2 linked regions of the Pseudobacteriovorax antillogorgiicola genome follow. The protein of the gene in region 1 interacts with the protein of each later gene in a pairwise test. Links are inferred from orthologs where the notes say so. Each region holds a gene or a part of one and is shown on either strand. Other genes may lie near its edges. The genes, in order: B9N89_RS13595 and B9N89_RS10805.

Region 1 (9,630 bases):
TCGAATGATCGACCGACATGGAGTGGGACGGTTCTTAACAAGAACCCTAAGCACCGATGAACGCTATCCCGTTTGGCTCGATAAGTCGTCGACGGTGCTCTACACGCACTTTGCGGGAACTGATATATACGAGGTAAGTTTCAAGCTTTGATGAACTTATTGCTAGCTGCTCCATTCATCTTAACTCCACTTTTTCCCGAGGATACCCCCGAAGAGAAGCGGATTGAAATCCTAGCCAAGTATTTTGACCCACCACCTGGTGGCCCTCTCCTCCGTGTTGATGACGTCGATCGGGTTCGTTACCGGGACGATCCAATGCGGACCAAGGGCTATATCTGGGTGCGCCCACCCAAGGGTCACTGCTTTATAGTTATGCGAGCTAAGGACAAACTTGATCAAACGATCTGTGAACCTAAGCGGATTTCTTTTCAAATTCGTGATCTTACTAAATCTGGAAAAGTTGCGTGGACGATCTTTCAATCGGAAAACGACGGCGGCACCACCCTTTGGTGGCATACACCATACCGCATTGCCAACTTCATACCTCTTGGTAAGTTCGACAACGCCGAGAACATTCGCAGCCCTATCTATTCATGCGAAGCGTCTCACGAGCATGGTCAGCGAAAGATAGTTCTGACATTTTTCGATGGCAGGAAATGGTATATTCCGTTGCCAGATCAAGACACCTTGGTCGAGGGCAAAAAAGAAGAAAAGAACCTATTTGTTCGGGTCATGACCACCAATAAGGACGGCGAGGCTGAAGCTGAAGATGCCAGTACCTCAACGACTATTACCCAGGAAGATGTTAAGCGAAAACATGCAATCCTGGCCCTCAAGCTATCTGGAAAATACAAAGAAGAGGAAAAGAAGCAATACACCTTTCTCGTTCAACCCTGGGAAGCTTACGAAATGAATTCAGGCCGCGTGATGGAGGTAGGTGGCCCATTGGGGCTCAACGGGACCTGCCGCTACCGCTTAAAAGGAGCTAGGTTTGATGAAGAAAGCGGGGTTGTGGAGTGCTTTAATACCGACAACTATGACGCATTATACGCTCACATGACCTGTTCATCCGAGCTTCCCGAATACCCCAAGAAGCCCGCTCAAGAGAAGTAATAGTTCCAAGAAAATCGACTGTTAAGAATTCCTTGCAACCTTCCGATAGGTGGCGCGAAGACAAGACGACTCGAAACGCAAATACGGTGCTGATGAAATATACTTTACGAATAAATTTCATAGGCTTAGTTTGGCTAACCGCCAGCATAAGTCATGCTCAAACCAGCGAATCTGCTGTGCAAAGAGCCCTGCTCGACGACGCGCCGTGGTCGTCTGCTCGGGCCTCAGCGATGGCTGGAGCCATTAGTCCCATTGCCAACGGAATCGATGCAGCCTACTACAACCCTGCCGCAATCGGAGGCATCCGTAGCCAAGGATCTAGGCCTGCCATTCATCGTCTTTACTTTCCTTACTTCGCGGCAGCAGTCAACGAGGACACGGTCAAACTCAACGATGATCTCAGTAACGCTGGGGACCTGAACGATCCGGCAATCGTCGAGCAAATTCTGAGAGCCCGCGATGGCAATCGCCAATACGGAAGGCTCTCAGTTATTCCGAGTATCACATTTTGGCGAACAATGCTGTCGTTCGTCTATGACACCCAGATGGCTGCCGCTTCGATCGACGAAAGCAGCGACGAAATCGACGTGCATTCTCGCACCGAGTTTGGGCCTAGCCTTGGATTTAGTTTTGCAACCAATGATCGTACCTTCGCCCTTGGCCTTTACCTCGCTTATCTAGAACGAGAAGAAATCCAAACCACGCTGCCTTTTGCCACACTGAACGACCCTGATCTTAGAAAGAGTGCATTCAAAGACGGCAAGGCCAAGTATACCGGCATGCCTATCCATTTAGGAACTCTATGGACCATATCGAAAAAATGGAATCCAACCCTATCCTTAGCCTTTCGCAATGTGGGGACGACAAAATTCAGAGCTTCCGATACTAATAACGAAGACCTCGAAGTGGAAGAGGATATGACTCTTGGGTTCGGTCTTAGCCCTGCACTCGGCAAGTGGGGGTTTCTAAGTTTCACTTTAGAAGCCAGCCGCCTCACAGATTCAGACTTAGCGACAGCTAAGAAGCTGAGAACTGGACTCGAATTTTCCGTGGGAGATCGATTCGGTAGCGATGCGGGTTTAAGCCTTCGCAGCGGCTATAACAATGCCGGGCTTTCCTACGGACTCGGGTTCAATCTAGGTATCCTCGGCTTAAACGGGTCGTCCTTTGCCGAAGATGTTGGTGTTAACAACAAGCGCGTGATAGAACGTAGATACGTTGTGAATTTCGCGGTCAATGTAGCGGATTTTTAGCTGATGCTCCAAGTCAAGAATTTAAATTTTGGATATAAGTTTCGCCCCATATTGAGAGGGGTTGGCTTTGAATTGAAACCTGGTGAGTTGCTACATATCACTGGCCCGAACGGCTGTGGCAAGACGACTCTAATGAGCATTCTCGCTGGCCTTATTCGTGAGACTGGGGGTACGATCACTTATGTTCACGAGGGCCAAGCCTGTAAAGACCGCAGGTCATACATCGAGTACCTTCCCGCAGAGGCCAACGGCCTTTACGGAAAGATGGATGCCATGGATAATCTAAGATTTTGGATGAGTCTCCGTGGGCACCCTACTCAGGACCAAACTATCGTCGATGAGCTAAAGATGTGGAGCCTCGATCACCCTCTAATCCGTAAAAATTTCCCTGTAGAAAAGTTCTCCACGGGCATGAAGCGCCGGCTTTCATTAGCCCGAGTGCACCTGTCTAATACTCCGGTTTGGCTATTGGACGAGCCACTCTACGGACTCGATATCAAAGGCATCGAACAATTTCAGGCAATCCTGCGAGAACATCTCGACCGCGGTGGCTCCGCAGCTGTGGTGAGTCACGATACGGCTCCCCTTCAGCCTTTCAACCCCACTGAATACCGGATCGAAAAAAGGGAGGTCAAAGGATGACCACATTCCTCAATCAAATGCGCGCCTTGTTAAGTCAAAGCCTTAAAGTCGAGTGGGCGACACCTGAGCGATGGTTATCGCCATTGTTATTCGCTATCACGGTTTTGGTTTTGTTTTCCTTTGCTGTGGGCCAACTCGAAGGCCCTGAAGTCGCCCACCTATTAGTTGCGGAAACCTTTTTAACTGCTTTCTTTTCACTCCAGATCAGCTTTTCGCGATCGTTGGACCCAGATATGCAGGATCGGGTATTCGACGTGCTCCGAACCTACCCGATTTCATCGTCAGCGTGGTTTCTTGGCAAGTACCTTCTGGTCTTGGTAATGGGAACACTGATACTAATCCCGACCATGATCCTATCCAGCTTTTTCTACGCCAAGAGCGGAGTTTCTCTAGTAGATTGGTCCCTTATCGGAGTGGCATTAACGGCACTTGCTGGAATGTCGGCCCTAGGGGTTTTACTTTCGACAATGACCATGCGTTCGGGCTCGAAGCAGATCCTCTACCCGCTTCTTTACTTCCCTTTGACAACCCCTGTCTTGCTATCAGCAGTGGAGTCTTCAAAGGCCATATTAATAAAAAACGAAAGCCTAGACATGCTGCTTAGCTCATGGCTCGGCTTACTTATTATATTTGGTATCATTTATTTCACATTGGGCCTTTTGCTCTTTGGTGAACTTGTCAAGGCTGAATAAAAGGGGACTATCATGACACAAGAATCGGATAAGAAGCACTTGATCGCAGGCATCGGCGTGTTTGCGCTCTTGGCTGTGAGTTGGGTTTGGGCCCTAAAGTTCACTCCGCCCGAGGAACATATGGGAGAGGTCTACCGGATTATCTACCTCCACGTTCCTTCAGCGTTCGCGGCATTTTTCTCGTCCTTTGTGCTTCTCGTGGTCAGCATCTGGGCCTTAGTGAAGAAACAGTCGGGTGCTCCCCTTGTAGCAAAAGCATCTGCGGAAGTTGGTCTCATTTTTACAATTCTAACTCTAGCAACAGGCTCTATCTGGGGTCGCCCCACTTGGGGTGTCTGGTGGGATTGGGATGCACGGTTGACGACAACTCTTATCCTGGCGTTGCTCTACTGTGGCTACTTAATCTTATATAGCTCACTCCACCCTGGCCCACAGAGGAATAAAATTTGCGCCGCACTTGGCATCTTGATTGCCGCCGACGTGCCTATTATCTATAAGAGCGTCACGTGGTGGCGAACCCTTCATCAGCCACCTACAATCATGCGCCGCGGCGATTCTACGATGGCACCAGAAATGCTATCGGCATTGCTATTCGCTTTGGCAGTGATGATTCTCGTAGGCGGCTTTCTAGTTTACCAACGCTATAAGAATCTCATGATCAGTGAAGAACTCGAACGTTTATCATACGAACAGACACCCTAAAGGAGGCAGACTATGAGCCCATACGGAGAAGGCATAGATCCCGTACCGTTTATCGCTGGCGCTTATGGAGTCGCTGTATTACTCATAGGCGGATTTACTATTTGGCTAGTAACACAACGACGACAACTACGTATCTTGCAAGAAGCAGTGAAAAGAAAGGACTAAACATGAAGCAATCATATTTAAAATGGATTATCGGTGTATTTGTTATTATCGTTGCCGCAGCAGCAGGTTCCATGCTGAACTTCGGCGATAACGTGGTCTACTTTTACACCCCAAAGGAAGCCTTAGCACAGTCAGATGAGCTTTCTGTTAAAACGATCAAGGTCGGTGGCATGGTTAAAGCTGGGTCCGTCGACTGGCAACCCACTGACATCAAACTAGCCTTCACCCTATCGGACATGAAAGGCTCTGAAATCACCATCAACCATAATGGCACGCCACCTGATATGTTCAAGGAAAATCAAGGGGTCGTGGTGGAGGGCCGGATTTCTTCTGATGGCAAGCAAATGGTAGCAAAGCGCTTGATGGTGAAGCACTCGGAAGAGTATAAAAAACCTGACGATCATAGTAGTATGAACAAGGCACTGCTTGAAGAGTCAATTTTTAAGAATGAGAAGTACTGAGAAGGAGGCCAAATATGGCTGACCAAGAGGTTAAAGTCCCCGGTAAGAGCCGCAAGCATATAATCCTGAGCATCGGTATGATCGCTATTGGGATTGGCTTTGTTATCATGCTTCGCAAAGGGCTTGATCTCAACCCTAACCAGATTCCATCTGCCCTACTGAATAAGCCAGCCTTGGATTTTAAGGCTGAATGGCTTCAGGGTAGGCAGTATATGAACGAAACTAACGAAGAATACTTCGACCTCAAAGATTTCAAAGGCCAAGGACTCATCCTAAACTTCTGGGCAAGCTGGTGTTACAGCTGTCGCGCAGAAGCTCATGACTTCGAAAGGTTTTGGAAGGCCTACCAGGATAATGGTGTCAAAGTTGTGGGTGTTGCCATTCAGGATACTCCTGAAGACGCCCGCCGCTTCGCAGCCCAGTATGGTAAGACCTATATCCTGGGTTTAGACACTGACGGCTCGGCAGCTATCAACTATGGTGTCACAGGTGTTCCCGAAACCTTCGTTATCAATTCAGAGGGAATGATTCTGCACAAAGAAGCTGGCCCCGTCTCTGAAGCTAAGCTTCAAGAATTCGCGGCAATGCTAAATCAACCCCAGTAATGACCTTCTATTGAGGCCATCGTCTTCGGTGGCCACTCCTTTTCTTTATTTGAGGTCTGTGAGACCAGATTTAAGGAACCTCACGTCCCGCACCAAGCTCCAGTATCTTATACCAATCGTCCCGCTCCAATTCGATATTTCTAGCCGTGGCCAGGGTATGGATGCGACTCCGTTGGTTCGAGCCGATGATCGGAATGGGCTTTGAAGGGTGGTTCATCAACCAAGCCAAGGCAAGGGTCGCCACGTCGCACTGATATTTTTCCGCAATCAACTCTAGCTCTGAACGCACAGGTTTGTGGTCATCCTTGAATAGAGCACCACCGGCCAATGGCGACCAGACCATAGGCAACATCTTCAAACTTTGGCATTGATCGAGCGTTCCGTCCCATAGGGGATCTTGCGCGAGCACACTCAATTCAATTTGATTGGCAGCAAGGGGCTGGCTCAATTCGCGATTGAGGTATGTAACTTGATCAGGTCTGAAGTTCGATACTCCTACCGCCCGCACTTTCCCACTGGATACCAACTCATTTAAGGCCGCACCAGTTTCTTGCAGATTCATATATGGATCGGGTCTATGGATAAGGAATAAATCAATCACATCCAGACTCAAGGTCTGAAGAGATTTTTCTGCGGCTTGGATCAGATACTTGTAGCTCGTATCATAGGATTTCACCTGGCGATCGGGAAACTTTGCCGACTTCAGCTTGATACCAGCCTTGGTCACCACTTGAATTTGAGACTTTAGCGAAGGAACATCCTTCAGGACCTTGCCAAAGGCAGCCTCACACTCATAGTCACCATAGATATCGGCATGATCGAAGGTGGTAATGCCAAGCTCAAGGCAAAACTCGATGCGCTTGCGAATCACTTCGCTAGGATCGCCATCGATTCCTTCTAAGATTCGCCATACCCCATAGGAGAAAGCTTTGGGTGAAGTGTCCCACTTGGATTCACTGCAACCTCCAAACCTAGCAGGCAAGAGCCTGTTAGGTTTAACATGTCAATTAGTCAAGCCAGCCGGTGACATCCATGACAAACCCTAAGGTGTAGGCTCCGATCAAAAAGGGAGCAACCAAGCCAAGAAAGAAGGCTACCGGTAGGAACGTAATAAAATCTGAAACTGATTCGATCCGAAAATCATCACTTGAAAAGATCATGGTATCTTCCTCTTCAACGAAAAAAAGCCTCCGCATCCTATACCTGCTGGAGACATGATTCAATACCAAACCCGAGCCAAGCACTGCTTAGCGTGAGTCAAAGGACATCAGGCCTATCATACGTGGCTGAGAATCATTTGCCAACGGCTGACCAAGAGCAGGTAGCCCGCATATTAGTTAAGAGAGAAATTGAGGCTTTTAACCGTCCAAGTGGGATAGCTATTAATCCGGTCAATGGTACTTGCTACTACCTGAGCGGTGTAGGTTTGAGTATTATCCAGGATGCCTGAAGGAATTGAGAAGGTATCAACAGTACCTGCGACAGATTCTGAACCATAGATCTTGACCCCCTGGGCATCGAAGACGTGCACGGACCAACTGTAGTTTTCTGCTACTGAAAACGGCGATCCCGATTTGGTAACCGTACTGGTGGTACTGTCAAAAGAACCACTAACCACTCCCGAAGTTAGGGATGGGAACGAATAGGGATAGGACCAAGCCACCGCACTGGTGTCTGTCACTGTAAAAAATATAAGCTGGTTGGCTTTCGGGCTCTTTCCAGACCCCAGATTCACCGATCGCGCATAGAGAAGATCGTCACTGTTACCATCCTCACTGAGACCATCGTCTAGCAACGTTCGATCCCAAGCGGTGGTTGACGTTTGATCGTCGGTGGTAACATTGGCAGTAGCATCCTCCAGCAGAATGTCTGGCCCGGCAATGGCGATAGTATCGATACTGCCGGTGCTACTTGCTTTGGCGCTGAGGATGAGACTGGATGCCAAGCTTGAGTCAGATTGAACCTCTTGAATCACCTGAACTGCAACAAACTCAAGATCTTGGCTGAAATACAGCTCACCAATAGACTGGGACAAGTCAGCAATATCGTCGCCGTTGGCGTCGGTATCGTAGACATCGATGGTTTCGTCACCATCGTCATCATCATCGTACCAGTTGATGATTCCATCCCCATCCAGGTCGAAATCGGTGCTATTATCGATGCCGTCGGCATCAGTGTCCGCAAGACCCAATGAAATGGCATCGAGCCCGTCCGGGATCAAATCCGAATCACTATCGCCGGCGGTGTTTGCTGTCCAGGCTATGCTCGAAGTATCCGAAAATTTTATCACCGGCCCCTGGTGAACCAGTGACGGGATGGTCACGAGATTACTTGTGAAGTACTGAAAGATGGTGCCAGTGGTCGTACCAGGGGAGGTCAAGACCGCAGAGAGCCTATACTGAGGGTCCAGCAAAACAATGGTTTGGGGTTGGCTGAGCCTGACGTTTTCAATCTCATAATTTCCGAGAGAGCCAAGGACACCAAATTGAGATAGACCGCTATCCCGCTCCACAAAAACAATCACCCAACTAACCATCTCAGACTGACTGCCTGAAGAACTCTTCACAACTCCAGACACGGTGACACCTGTGCTCGTGCCAGTACTTCCTCCGCCCGAGCTACCACTGCGGCAAGACAGGATACAAACAGCTATGGTGATCAGATAAACGATAAGGGGTTTTGACATCCTTGCCAGTCCTTGCCAAGTGGGTGGTAGTAGAAGTTTTCGGAACTTATCCCATAATATTTAGGTGTCTTATTTGACAGGTTAGAGCTTTTGCCGTAAAACCCTTGAGAATTGGGTCTGGCAGGAGGCTTCTAGGTGATAAACCAACAGAATTTCAAGAAAATCAATGAAGAGTTTAGCTGTGAAAACTGCGGCAAGAAGGTCCCCCTCTCGGAGAAGACCTGTAGAAACCACTGCCCCTATTGCCTTTACTCCAAACATGTCGACAAGTTACCAGGCGATCGAGCCAATCCGTGCCGTGGGCTTTTGAAACCCATTGGGTACCATTTTCATTCAAAAAAAGGCCTCATGATCGACTTCAAATGCCAGCGCTGTGGGGAAAAGACGCGTAACATCGCCCTCTTAGAGGATGGCATCCAAGGGGATGACTACGATCAGATCCTTGCCCTAACTCCTAGAAAATAATCATAAATGCTTCATTGACATCCCATGAGAAACCCTTTAAATATGCTCTCCCAGGTGTCGCCAGCTTATGCTGGTTGGACTATCGCAGTACGCTGAGGAAAGTCCGGACTTCATAGGGTAGGATGCTGGCTAACGGCCAGGCGGGGAAACCCGACGGCAAGTGCAACAGAAAGTAAACCGCCTCTCTCGGGAGGTAAGGCTGAAACGGTGAGGTAAGAGCTCACCAGCAGTTCTGGTAACAGACTGGCTAGGTAAACCCCATCCGAAGCAAGGCCAAGCAAAGGGTGCAACCTTAGAGTTGCAGTGTTGACCCGACATGCCCTTGGGTAGGTCGCAAGGAGGCAGTTGGCAACAGCTGTCCAAGATTAATGATAGTCTCGGCGAGTTTCGGCTCGCTACGACAGAATCCGGCTCATAGACCGGCTAAAGGCTGCGCTTCACCTGGGACTCAAGACTACATAGGACAACTCATGCCGATTCGAATTGAAGATCCATTTCACGACCCCACACAGAATTTAAACACCGATGTGAATCCATTCCTGAGCAAGATGCGCGAAGGTATGGAAAATGGATCTCTACCTGTGCTTTACGGACCACGACTCAAGCCTCTCCAGGGAGCTTGGCGCTCTGAGTTCGCCAACACCATGGCAAAGCCGCCTGAGGACCTAGTCTTAGAAGTTGGTTCTCACAAGGGCGAAGTATTAAAAAAAATGGCTGCAAATCACCCAGACACGGGATTTGTGGGTGTTGATATCACCTTCAAACGAGTCGTGACCCTCGCGGAAAAAGCCCAGACCCTTGGCCTCCATAACCTGCGCAGCCTCCTATGCAATGGCCGCGCTTTGG
Region 2 (9,681 bases), on another replicon or contig:
ACCGCAAAGAAACATCTGATTTCGGGGATTCGTAAAGACACCGATAAGTCTCAACTTATGAAAGTAGCAACCATGACAAACAAGGTGGAGAGTTGCTTTCGTCGCCAAGGGCGTAGGGCTCGCCTTCGCTTCTTGAGTCGTATGAAAAAGCACCTGGAAGCTCAATATGGCTTCCAAGGAGAAGAAATCGTACTCCGACGGAAGGCCTTAATCTACTGGTCCAGAGATAAGTTTGAGCAGACGCGGGAGATCCTTAGCTATCTTGTGGAAAATGCCAAGAAAGGCAATCACAAGGAAATCTTAGCGCGTACTCTCTACACGACAGCTAGGGTTGATGAGAACGAGGGCAAGCTGGAGAAGGCTGTTGCGAGCTACGAGTCCTATGTGAATCAGTTCCCGAAAGATGAAAAGGTCAACGAAGCCAAAACCTCGCTAGTGATGCTTCATACCATCACAGGCAAGCCTCAGACGGCGCTGCGCTATGCGGAAGAATTGATCACCAGTGAAACCCTGAAAGCGATGGATGATCGTGATGCGTCAACTCTATCTTTGGCACTTTTTTGGGCCGGCAAGCTGAGTTTGTCCATGGGCGATCGTATCAAGACGATGGAATACTGGCGACGCTTGGCTAGTGAATTCTACTCGACTTTCTATGGTGCGGTCGGTCACTACATGCTCGAAACTCTGATGGGTAAACGATTGGTTTTGCAGCCAGTTCGAGTTCCGAAGTTTGATAAAGATCATCTTTTAAAAGTCTACACCAAGGACGAGCAAGTCACTGTGGATCGGATCGAAGCACTGTTAAAACTAGGGCTCAAGGGCGAAGCCTCGTGTGAGACTAAAGAGCTAGGCGGGGAGCCAGATGATCACCGGAAGAATCTAGTGAAGGCGATGTATCTACATGCATCCGGGGATTGGTTGGCCTCGATCAAAAAGTTTGTCAACCTACCAAGAGCGTTTCGGCATTCGCTGCCCAGGGGCATGGAGCGGCTGCTCTTTCCGAAGGCATACGCTGATACAGTGCAGAGCTATGCAAGGCGATTGGATGTCGATCCAGACTATGTCTTTGCTATCATCCGTCAGGAAAGTGTATTCAACCCACAAGCTCGATCTCCAGTAGGGGCGGCGGGGCTCATGCAGTTGATGCCAGCGACAGCCAGGCTGGAAGCCCGGAGCTTGCAGCGGGGCTACGTTCCTAACAAGCACCGTAAAGCACTTATCAATAAAGCACGAAAAAAGAGGATCTATGAGGCTGAAGCGAACTTAGCTTTGGGGATTCACCACGTTTATCGCTTGTTTAAAAAGTACAAGAATCCGATTCATGTGCTCACATCATACAACGCAAACCCAACGGCAACTGAAAAATGGATGGCCAATATCGATGCCAGCGATACTTTAGCCTACATCGAGCGAATTCCGTATCGCGAGACTCGTGCCTACGTGAAGCTTGTGATGCGTAACTACTTCTATTACAAACGCTGGTATCGCGATGCCAATGAGCCGAGTCCGTTTATGGACTTTCTGGCTCCAAAGTCTATCGAACTCGCAAAGGCTGGAGAGAGGCCTCAAGAATTAACACGATAGGGCTTAATGTTTAAGGCTGGGCTCCAGGCTGATTATGAGGGGCTGCAGCGTCACAACTTGGGAGCTTCAGGCATCTTTGGTAGATGGCCTCACAGTAAGGTAGCTGATTCATATCAACATTAAAGCGGTGCGCATTGTAGACTTGGGGTATCAAGCAAAGATCAGCAAAGGTGATCTGCCCGCCAAAGCTGTAGGTCCCAACGGTTTTTTGGATGGCTTTTTCATAGGCAACCAGTCCCTCGCTAATAAAGTGCTTGGCCCATACAGCTCGCTCTTTTTGATCCGAGGAGCGGAATTTGAGAACTTTCAAGTTTTGAATCGGTTGGGTGTCAGACGCAATCAGTCCAACGAGTTCTCTCACCTTTGCTCGATCCCACAGGTTTCTTGGTAGAAGTGGCATCTGCGGGTAGCGTTCCTCAAGCCACTCTAAGATCGCTATGGACTCACTTAGGTACTGACCACCAAACTCAAGGCATGGTACTAATCCAGCAGGAGACTTTTGTGTATAGACGGGATCTTGTTGCTCGTTCTTGAGAAGATTTACAGCGACTGATTGATAAGGAATCTTTTTAAGCTCAAGAGCCCAGCGAACACGCCAGGAACAGGATGAACGCCAATAATGGTAAAGTGTCAGCTGGCTCATATCGCAGTCCTTCCTCGATCAAAAGTGAACTGGAATCTTGCCTTGGATGCGCATGCCGTTCAAGTCTGATTTTACCCGATAAGCCAGTATTTCAACTCCAGCATCGCGGGCTTTTAAAATACCATCTCCGTAGGCAGGATCAATATCGTTGGCAATGGCGACGTGGTTTCCTTCGGGGCGATTGGCGACGAACAGCAATGCGGCGCGATGTCCCTGCTCGACCATCCTTGTCAACTCTTGCAGATGCTTTAGCCCCCGGCTGGTGACAGCATCAGGAAAGGCTAGGTGTTGCCCCACTTTCAAAGTGACATTCTTAACTTCGATATAGCAATCGGGATGACTGTCGTCTTCTAGCAAGAAGTCGATCCTGGATTTTTCCCCATATTTTACTTCGCGGCGGATGCTGGTGTAGTCCCCAAACTCCGCTATTCGGCCTTCCACCAGAGCTTCTTCGACAATGCGATTGGGGTTCATCGTATTAATACCAATGAACCCACCTTTGGTGTGAGTCAGTTCCCAACTATAGGCTAATTTACGCTTTGGGTTGGGGTCGTAGCGGAGCGCGATGCGGTCTCCGGGATCGCCGCAGGTTTTCATACTACCTGTATTTGCACAGTGAGCCGTAATCACAGAGCCGTCGTCCAGGGTGACGTCGGCAAGAAATCGTTTGTAGCGTTTAATCAGGGTTCCTTGAACCAGTGGGCTCGAGAATCTCAAAATAACTTCCTTCTAAGCTGCGAATCTCCTCTTCGGTGCGAAGGTGAAATCCGTAACGGCTCATGATGGCATTATAGACATTGTGGCGCTCGCGAAGCTTGCGTAGCGTGCCCTCGTAGGCAAGCTGAATAATTTCCGTGCGAAACTTAGCACGGAGCGGCGAGCCGGACATGAGCTTAGCGCATTGGTCATCAGGCTGAAACACCATAAAGTCAACATCGGGATATCGTTCACTCATCGCCTTGAGAGATGCGTCGAATCGAGTTGAAACAAGCGCCTTAACCATCTGTACGATGCCGTAGAACCCACCTTCTTTGTCCGTTGAGCCTGCTGTATTGGTTTTAAATGGCTTCAATGGATCGATAATGAATATCAATCGGGCTCCAGCCTCTACCACCGACTCTAGATTGCAACTTCTCGTCACCTGGCCGTCGATGTAATTCCGTCCTTTGATGGACTTGGGAGTGTAAAGTGGCGGCAGTGCTGCCGAGGCGCGAATGGCTGCGCTAATATTTATATCATGGAGAGGCGGCTTACCTAGAGTTACGTGTTTGAAACTATCTTGATCGGTGACCCCGATATACAGCTGAATGCCCTCTAAGTCACTGAACTTAGGGCCTTTACCATACTGTGTGATAGTGGTCTCGAAGTACTCTTCAAGCTTGTTGCCTTTGAAAAAGCCAGTGGGAACACTGCGGGCTAGGTTTGAAAGCCACTGGGATAGTGGCGTGGTGCGCATGGAAAGCCATACTTTGGCAAACCGCCTGAGGATATGAAGGCCAGCAAAGTCAAAAAGAGTGCTAAGCTTCAGTGGTTGAACCTCTGCATCCATTGCGTGAAGTGATCGTAAGATTTCGATCACCGGAATCTTGTTGGCCACCATAGAACCAGCTATGGAGCCACTGCTCACTCCAGATACCACGTCGACGTCTTGCAGGTTGCGGTTGATCATCGCCTGATTCAAGGCATGAATAACGCCAATCTGATAGAGAAAGCCTTCAATCGCACCCCCGCTAAGGGCAAGCCCAACCATTTCAGTACGAATGATGCCATGATAGAGAATATTTTTCAGCCAGCGGAGAACAAGCGCCGTGTTGCGAGGCTCAATCAACACATCGCGGACATTCAGGCGACCCAGTTGAAAGACCTTATTATCTGTGTCTTGGCCCTTATTGAGTATGACTACCACACGGCTAATGGGAAACTGAAAGTCAGGGCCCCAAAGTTCTGCCAACTGCTTCACATCAGAGCGAATCAGGCGAATCGCGTCCAGAGTGTCTGGCAGCTCATGGCCACGCTCGTCATAGATAAGAAGATCAACAGGGTTTTGTCTTAAGAATGGTGTCACGCCATCGACATCGGTGAGAATGCTAACTTGTAGGCTCATGCCTTCGAGCAGGCGGTGCTTGACCATGAAATTGACTGTGATATCTGGCCCGCTTAAGGGCTCAGCGTTTAAGCGACCCATGGCCGCTTTGAATGCTTCCAGTCGAGAGGGAGCAATAATATAGAGCAAATGCTGGAGCATGTTAATTCCTAGAGAATTGACGAAGCTCCTTTAAAAGTCTTTCCTTGCTCACGGCCCCGGCGATTCTCACTGACTTGGAAAGGTCGCCGTTACTGGGCACAAGGACTAATGTCGGTAAGCCTGGCATATTATACTTTTCCACCAGAGCTTCGTTCTCATCGTTGATTTCTGTTAGATCCAGCTTAATCAATACCCAGTTTTTTTGCAGCTCAGAAATAACCTCTTGGTCCTGGAAAATCGTGGCATCCATCTCGCGACAGGCTACACACCAATCGGCCCAACCATCAACGAGTACTGGCAAATTCTTTTCCGCCGCCATTTCGTAGCCTGCAGTCTCAGTTTTTAACCAGTCTAGCTTTGCTGTAACGTTGCCGCCGGTGAGAATTTGCGCCACTCCAAATAGGGCGATACCTAAAAAGGCCGTGGGCAGAGTGATCAGTCCTTTATTGTTTTCCTGGCGCAACACGCCCGCCACTAAGAAGGATAGAACACCAAATGCGATAAATGAGCCGATCGCAACGTGCTGCCAGTATCCTTGAACCGGTTGCAAGAGCTGGTAAGCAGGGGTTTTCAGGTAGTATAGGGCCAAGGCAAACATGATACCTGCAAAAGCGACCTTTACACCGACTTGAATTTTCGGAGAAACCTGGAGTTTAGTAACCTTGGAAGCTGCCATACCCAGGAATACATATGGCAAAGCAAAGCCGATACTATACAGTGTAAACAGTCCCAGAGATAGCCGAGGGTCGTTGAGCTTGGCGGAGTAGATCAGAAGAGCGCCTAGAATTGGGCCCGTACAAGGTGCTGCCACTAGCCCGGCACCTGTTCCCATCAGGAAGGTGTTCAGCCGTGAAGATTTTCCACTTCCTAGCTGGTTACCTATTGTTTGCAATTTGGCAAAATTTACGAAACCAAGCATGCTTAGCCCGAGGCCGATGAACAAGATACCGAAGGCGGCATTGACCACTGGATTCGCAAGTAGAGAACCGAACAGGCCACCCGTGGCCGCCACGATGCTTCCTATCGCAGTATAAGTTACGACGATGCCAAGAGCGTATAGGATTGAACTAGACTTAGCTGTCTCTCCTTGGCGGCCTAGAAGCCGAATAGTTATTGGTATCATCGGAAACACACATGGGGTTAAGTTGGTGGCGAGCCCACCCAAAAACACGACAATCAGGAGTAGCCATAAAGGCAGCGCTCCTTGCTCCAGTTTTTGAGCAAACTCTTCTTCTACGCTACCCTCTGTGGCAGTCCAAGAACCCTCTGTGATCTGATCGTTGGTCTTCACAGCGGCGATGACTTCGGTTTCATCCTTAAAGACAGGTAACTCTAAGTTCAGCGTATAAGGAAACAGGCAGATGCGCTCAGTACAGCCAAGGAAGGTCACTTGAACCGGAAATGTAGCTGCCTGATAGGGCTCAAGGCTCGAAAATTGAAAGATAAAATCCCCACCAAAAAAGACATCCACCATGCCGCCGTTCACAGGGTCTACCTGACGTCGGGTGTCAGGCAAGCTTTTGTTTATGATTTTAGTCCCTTCAGGACCTTCTACCTTGAGTTTATCGGCATAAATCGTGAAATTTTGGCGAGTTTCGAGCCTAAGGCCTAGCTCAATGACGCCAGCCTGGTTGATCCGTGCGTCGACCCCTGACCAGAGGATGACATCCGTTGGCTTTAGGTCGAGATCCACTGTTTGATCCCCAAGATCTCCAGTGAATTGGGAAAAAGCGGACGAAGACGGGACCATTAGAAACAGGGCTGTTGTCAATAAAAGCATTGATTTTCGCAGCATGGAGATTCTCTTCCTCAAGGTTAACGGGCAGCTTCGCCAGCATATATCGGAAAGTTTAAGAGTCTTCTAAACCCCTGCATTAATTTGTGCCTTTGGGCTCAGGATCGTTCTGATTAATGATTCGTAGCAGACCATGAAAAGTGACATTTTTCGTCTACATCGAGCCCTTATTATGCAAATGAACTAGTGAGTCGGCTTGGATTGGTCAAAAGGTGATGGTTGGAGGCCAATTTCAGGAATCCTGGCTTGACTTCTCGGCTTTGATTGCGTAGTAGATGATTTCCCTTGCGTGTATTGGTTCGAGAAGCTTAGGGATCATTTAATACGCAAACATATTAAAAAACGTAATGGAAGCGCAAGATGGCAGAACAAACCAAGTATCAAGTAAAGTGTAAACTGGTAAAAGGCGACGAAGTCGTTGTTCTTACAGGTAAGTCTAAAGGCGAAACTGGTAAGATCGATCGCGTTAGCCGCAAGTCAGGTAAAGTCTACGTTGGCGGCGTAAACCTAGCTAAGAGACACACTCGTCCTGGTACAACCAGCGAAGAAGGTGGAATCCTAGACAAGGCCATGCCTCTTGATATTAGCAACGTAGCCCTTGTAGATCCTAAAACGAAGAAGCCGACTCGCGTTGGTTACAAGTTGCAGGACGGCAAAAAGGTACGCTTTGCAAAGGCTTCTGGAACAGTCCTAAGCTAAGTTCCGAATCAAATAGCACATGAAAAAAGCGTGGGTTTAGCCCGCGCTTTTTTTGTTGGTTTCTTGGCGACTCACCTGAAGGATGTTCCATTCAGACTGTAGGGATTCGAGGAACAGCTTGAGCTGTTGTCTCTCTTCATCACTCCACTGGAAACGAGGGATCGATTCCGAGCGATGGCCAATCGCTGGCTCTTGATCGTGATCTTCATAGTGATCAAGAACTTGATCAATACTGTCAAACCGACCATCATGCATATAGGGCTTGGTTTTTGCTAAATTGCGAAGGGTTGGTGTCTTGAAGGCCCCCATGACTTCAAAGTTTTCTAGATCGGCATACCTAAGTTCCATACATGCCTCCCGGTCTTGTGGCTCGATGGCCTCGCAGGGAACAGGGGATGTTTGGGCAAGAAGCAGGCCTCTAGCCCGACCAATGTCAAGTTTAGCGTGGCTTGGTAAGCCTATATTGTGAAACTGTTGGTCGCTCAAGAGGGGGCCGTTGTGGCAATTGATACAGCCACTCTCGGCGAAAACTTTGAACCCTTGCCACTGCTCTTCTCCAAATGATGAGTGAAAACCTTGGGGTGCTTGCTTTTGGTCCCCAAGCTTTGCCAAAAATTGATCGAAGGGGCTATTCACCGCATAAATTGTTCTTTGATAGGCTGCAACGGCGCGAGCGAAATTTAAGAATATCTGGTCCAGCTCTTTCTGAAGGTTTGGGCTAAGGCCCTGATAAGCAGCAATCCAATCTGAAGGCGGACTTTCTGAGTGGAGCATAGTTTGGGAAAACCAAGCGTAGGGTGACATCTTTTGATCAGCCGCCGCTTGAATGAACTCAGTTTGTAACGAAAAATCGGAAAGTGTGGCCACTCCATAGCTTGCCAGGCGCTGGCTCATGTTTGTCTTAGCCTTAGGGTTTGGTGAAGCATGGAATCGTGGCGACTTAAGTAGGTGTTCCAGCTCCACTGAAATAGGATCGAAGAGAGCTTCATAAGATTCTTTATAATGAAGAGCGATAGTCTGGGCAACTTGGCCACGGTTGCTGCCATGCTCAAGCCTTGCTTCGATAGGGCCCTTGGCTTGGGTTTCCAATGAGTGCGCTCTGCCATCCCAAAAAAACCATTCTAAAAGATAGGCATTGATAAGTGTTGGCGTATTGCGGTCGGTTGTACCCATGCCTGCAGCGGTCTTTAGACCATCGGTAAAGTCTAGCTCCGGCTTATGGCAAGAACTGCAAGACACCGAGCCATCGGCTGAAAAGCGGTGATCGAAAAAGAGTCGTTGTCCAAGTTGCGCTAGTTGACGCTGCCGATCATTGATCTCGGGTGGAGCAATGCGGAGTGATCGAGCCTGGCGCACAAGATCTTGTTGACTGAGTTGCTGGCGCTCTGGACTCTGCCAAAATCCAGCCGTATCTGGCCAATAAATATAAGTCAGGATCGCTAGCGTCGCAGCTAGGTACGGGTTGAACATTTGCTTTGCTTTCATAAGGCCTCAAGTCAGTCAAAGTCTTCATTGTGCTTGTAGTATCGAAGCAAGTAATTGGCAAGATTGCGGCGCATATTTTTTGCAGATTAATCGGTGGGAATGTATATAATAGGCACAACAAGCCTATGGGACATAGAAAAACTAGTGGTTTCGTAGTGGGTTTCCTGTAAGGGGGGTCAGGATCGAAGTCTTATTCTCTTTGTGCTGATGGGCTTGGGCCGAGGTTTGTTGACGTAGAGACAGAGCAAAGTACCGGTAAGACCTCTTACTCCTTGCACTAATCTTTTACTTATTATAACAAATCTCGGTTAAGATAGCGGCAGATCTCCATATTTGCCGTGTTTCGTCGTTGGTTTCCCCATATTTAACGGAGTAGGTCTGGCCCATGAAACATCCCATGAGATGGTTAAAGATTCTGTTAACCTTCAGCTTTCTCTTCAGTTTAACCTCGTGCTTTGAAAAGCTTCCCATGACTACCGTGCATAGTGTGACGGAGTGGGGCGCACAGATTAACGAACTTTACCTCCTCACGACAGTCATCGTGACTTTTGTCTTTTTCGCGGTGGCAATTCCCTTCTGCTACGCAATTTGGAAATTTAGGGAAAAAGAAGGAGACACGAGGATTCCGGAGCAGATTCATGGTAATCATAAGCTAGAAGTCTTGTGGACATTGATTCCGATCGTACTCCTAATCTTTATCTTTATTCCGACCGTGCAATTGATCCTTTCGCGCTTTGAAGAGCCACCTAAGGATACCTTGAAGATTCAAGCCATTGCTCACCAGTGGTGGTGGGAATTCAAGTATCCCGATCTTGGGATTACAACCGCGAACGAGATGTATGTTCCAGAAGGAAAACACGTCACAATCGAGCTAACATCAGCTGACGTCATCCACAGTTTCTGGATTCCTCGCTGGGGTGGAAAAGTTGATAACCTACCCGGTGAAACCAACTACATCACGTACACAACTCCTGCTGTAGAAGATGCTGAGAATGGCGATTACTATCAAGGCCATTGCGTTGAGCTTTGCGGTCTGTCTCATGCTCGCATGCGCTACCAAGCTGTGGTCCTGCCTCAAGAAAGGTTCGATGCCTGGACTAAAGTTGCTCAGACCCCACCGACAGTCACAACGGCGCTTGAGAAAAAAGGCCAGGAACTGTTCATGTCAAAAACTTGCTTCACTTGTCATGCGATCGAAGGCACAACAGCACAGGGTAGAGTCGGTCCTGA

Evidence for each region.
Region 2: the proteins of B9N89_RS13595 (region 1) and B9N89_RS10805 interact in binary tests that used the Escherichia coli proteins (3 or more experiments, as listed by UniProt). The link is inferred for Pseudobacteriovorax antillogorgiicola from one-to-one orthologs.

What each region holds. Positions count from the first base shown.
Region 1 is NZ_FWZT01000009.1:116,460-126,089, reverse strand. Bases 3,954-6,837 are described here. They hold B9N89_RS13595 (TlpA family protein disulfide reductase), read left to right. Parts: upstream 3,954-5,042; coding sequence 5,043-5,633; downstream 5,634-6,837. Other genes in these bases: B9N89_RS31365 (hypothetical protein), read right to left, coding at 6,641-6,793; B9N89_RS13590 (aldo/keto reductase), read right to left, coding at 5,704-6,615; B9N89_RS13600 (cytochrome c maturation protein CcmE), read left to right, coding at 4,570-5,028; B9N89_RS13605 (heme exporter protein CcmD), read left to right, coding at 4,415-4,567; ccsA (cytochrome c biogenesis protein CcsA), read left to right, coding at 3,954-4,402. In the rest of the region: B9N89_RS13635 (TolB family protein), read left to right, coding at 1-151; B9N89_RS13630 (hypothetical protein), read left to right, coding at 151-1,113; B9N89_RS13625 (hypothetical protein), read left to right, coding at 1,206-2,366; heme ABC exporter ATP-binding protein CcmA, read left to right, coding at 2,370-3,008; B9N89_RS13615 (heme exporter protein CcmB), read left to right, coding at 3,005-3,700; more of ccsA, read left to right, coding at 3,713-3,953; B9N89_RS13585 (hypothetical protein), read right to left, coding at 6,967-8,319; B9N89_RS13580 (RNHCP domain-containing protein), read left to right, coding at 8,455-8,784; tRNA (guanine(46)-N(7))-methyltransferase TrmB, read left to right, coding at 9,255-9,630. UniProt on the Escherichia coli protein: Involved in disulfide bond formation. Catalyzes a late, reductive step in the assembly of periplasmic c-type cytochromes, probably the reduction of disulfide bonds of the apocytochrome c to allow covalent linkage with the heme.
Region 2 is NZ_FWZT01000007.1:52,942-62,622, forward strand. Bases 3,871-6,805 are described here. They hold B9N89_RS10805 (protein-disulfide reductase DsbD family protein), read right to left. Parts: upstream 6,268-6,805; coding sequence 4,474-6,267; downstream 3,871-4,473. Other genes in these bases: B9N89_RS10800 (patatin-like phospholipase family protein), read right to left, coding at 3,871-4,472; rplX (50S ribosomal protein L24), read left to right, coding at 6,628-6,805. Also shown: B9N89_RS10785 (lytic transglycosylase domain-containing protein), read left to right, coding at 1-1,584; maiA (maleylacetoacetate isomerase), read right to left, coding at 1,595-2,227; DNA/RNA nuclease SfsA, read right to left, coding at 2,246-2,944; more of B9N89_RS10800, read right to left, coding at 2,904-3,870; more of rplX, read left to right, coding at 6,806-6,966; B9N89_RS10815 (cytochrome-c peroxidase), read right to left, coding at 7,003-8,451; coxB (cytochrome c oxidase subunit II), read left to right, coding at 8,849-9,681. UniProt on the Escherichia coli protein: Required to facilitate the formation of correct disulfide bonds in some periplasmic proteins and for the assembly of the periplasmic c-type cytochromes.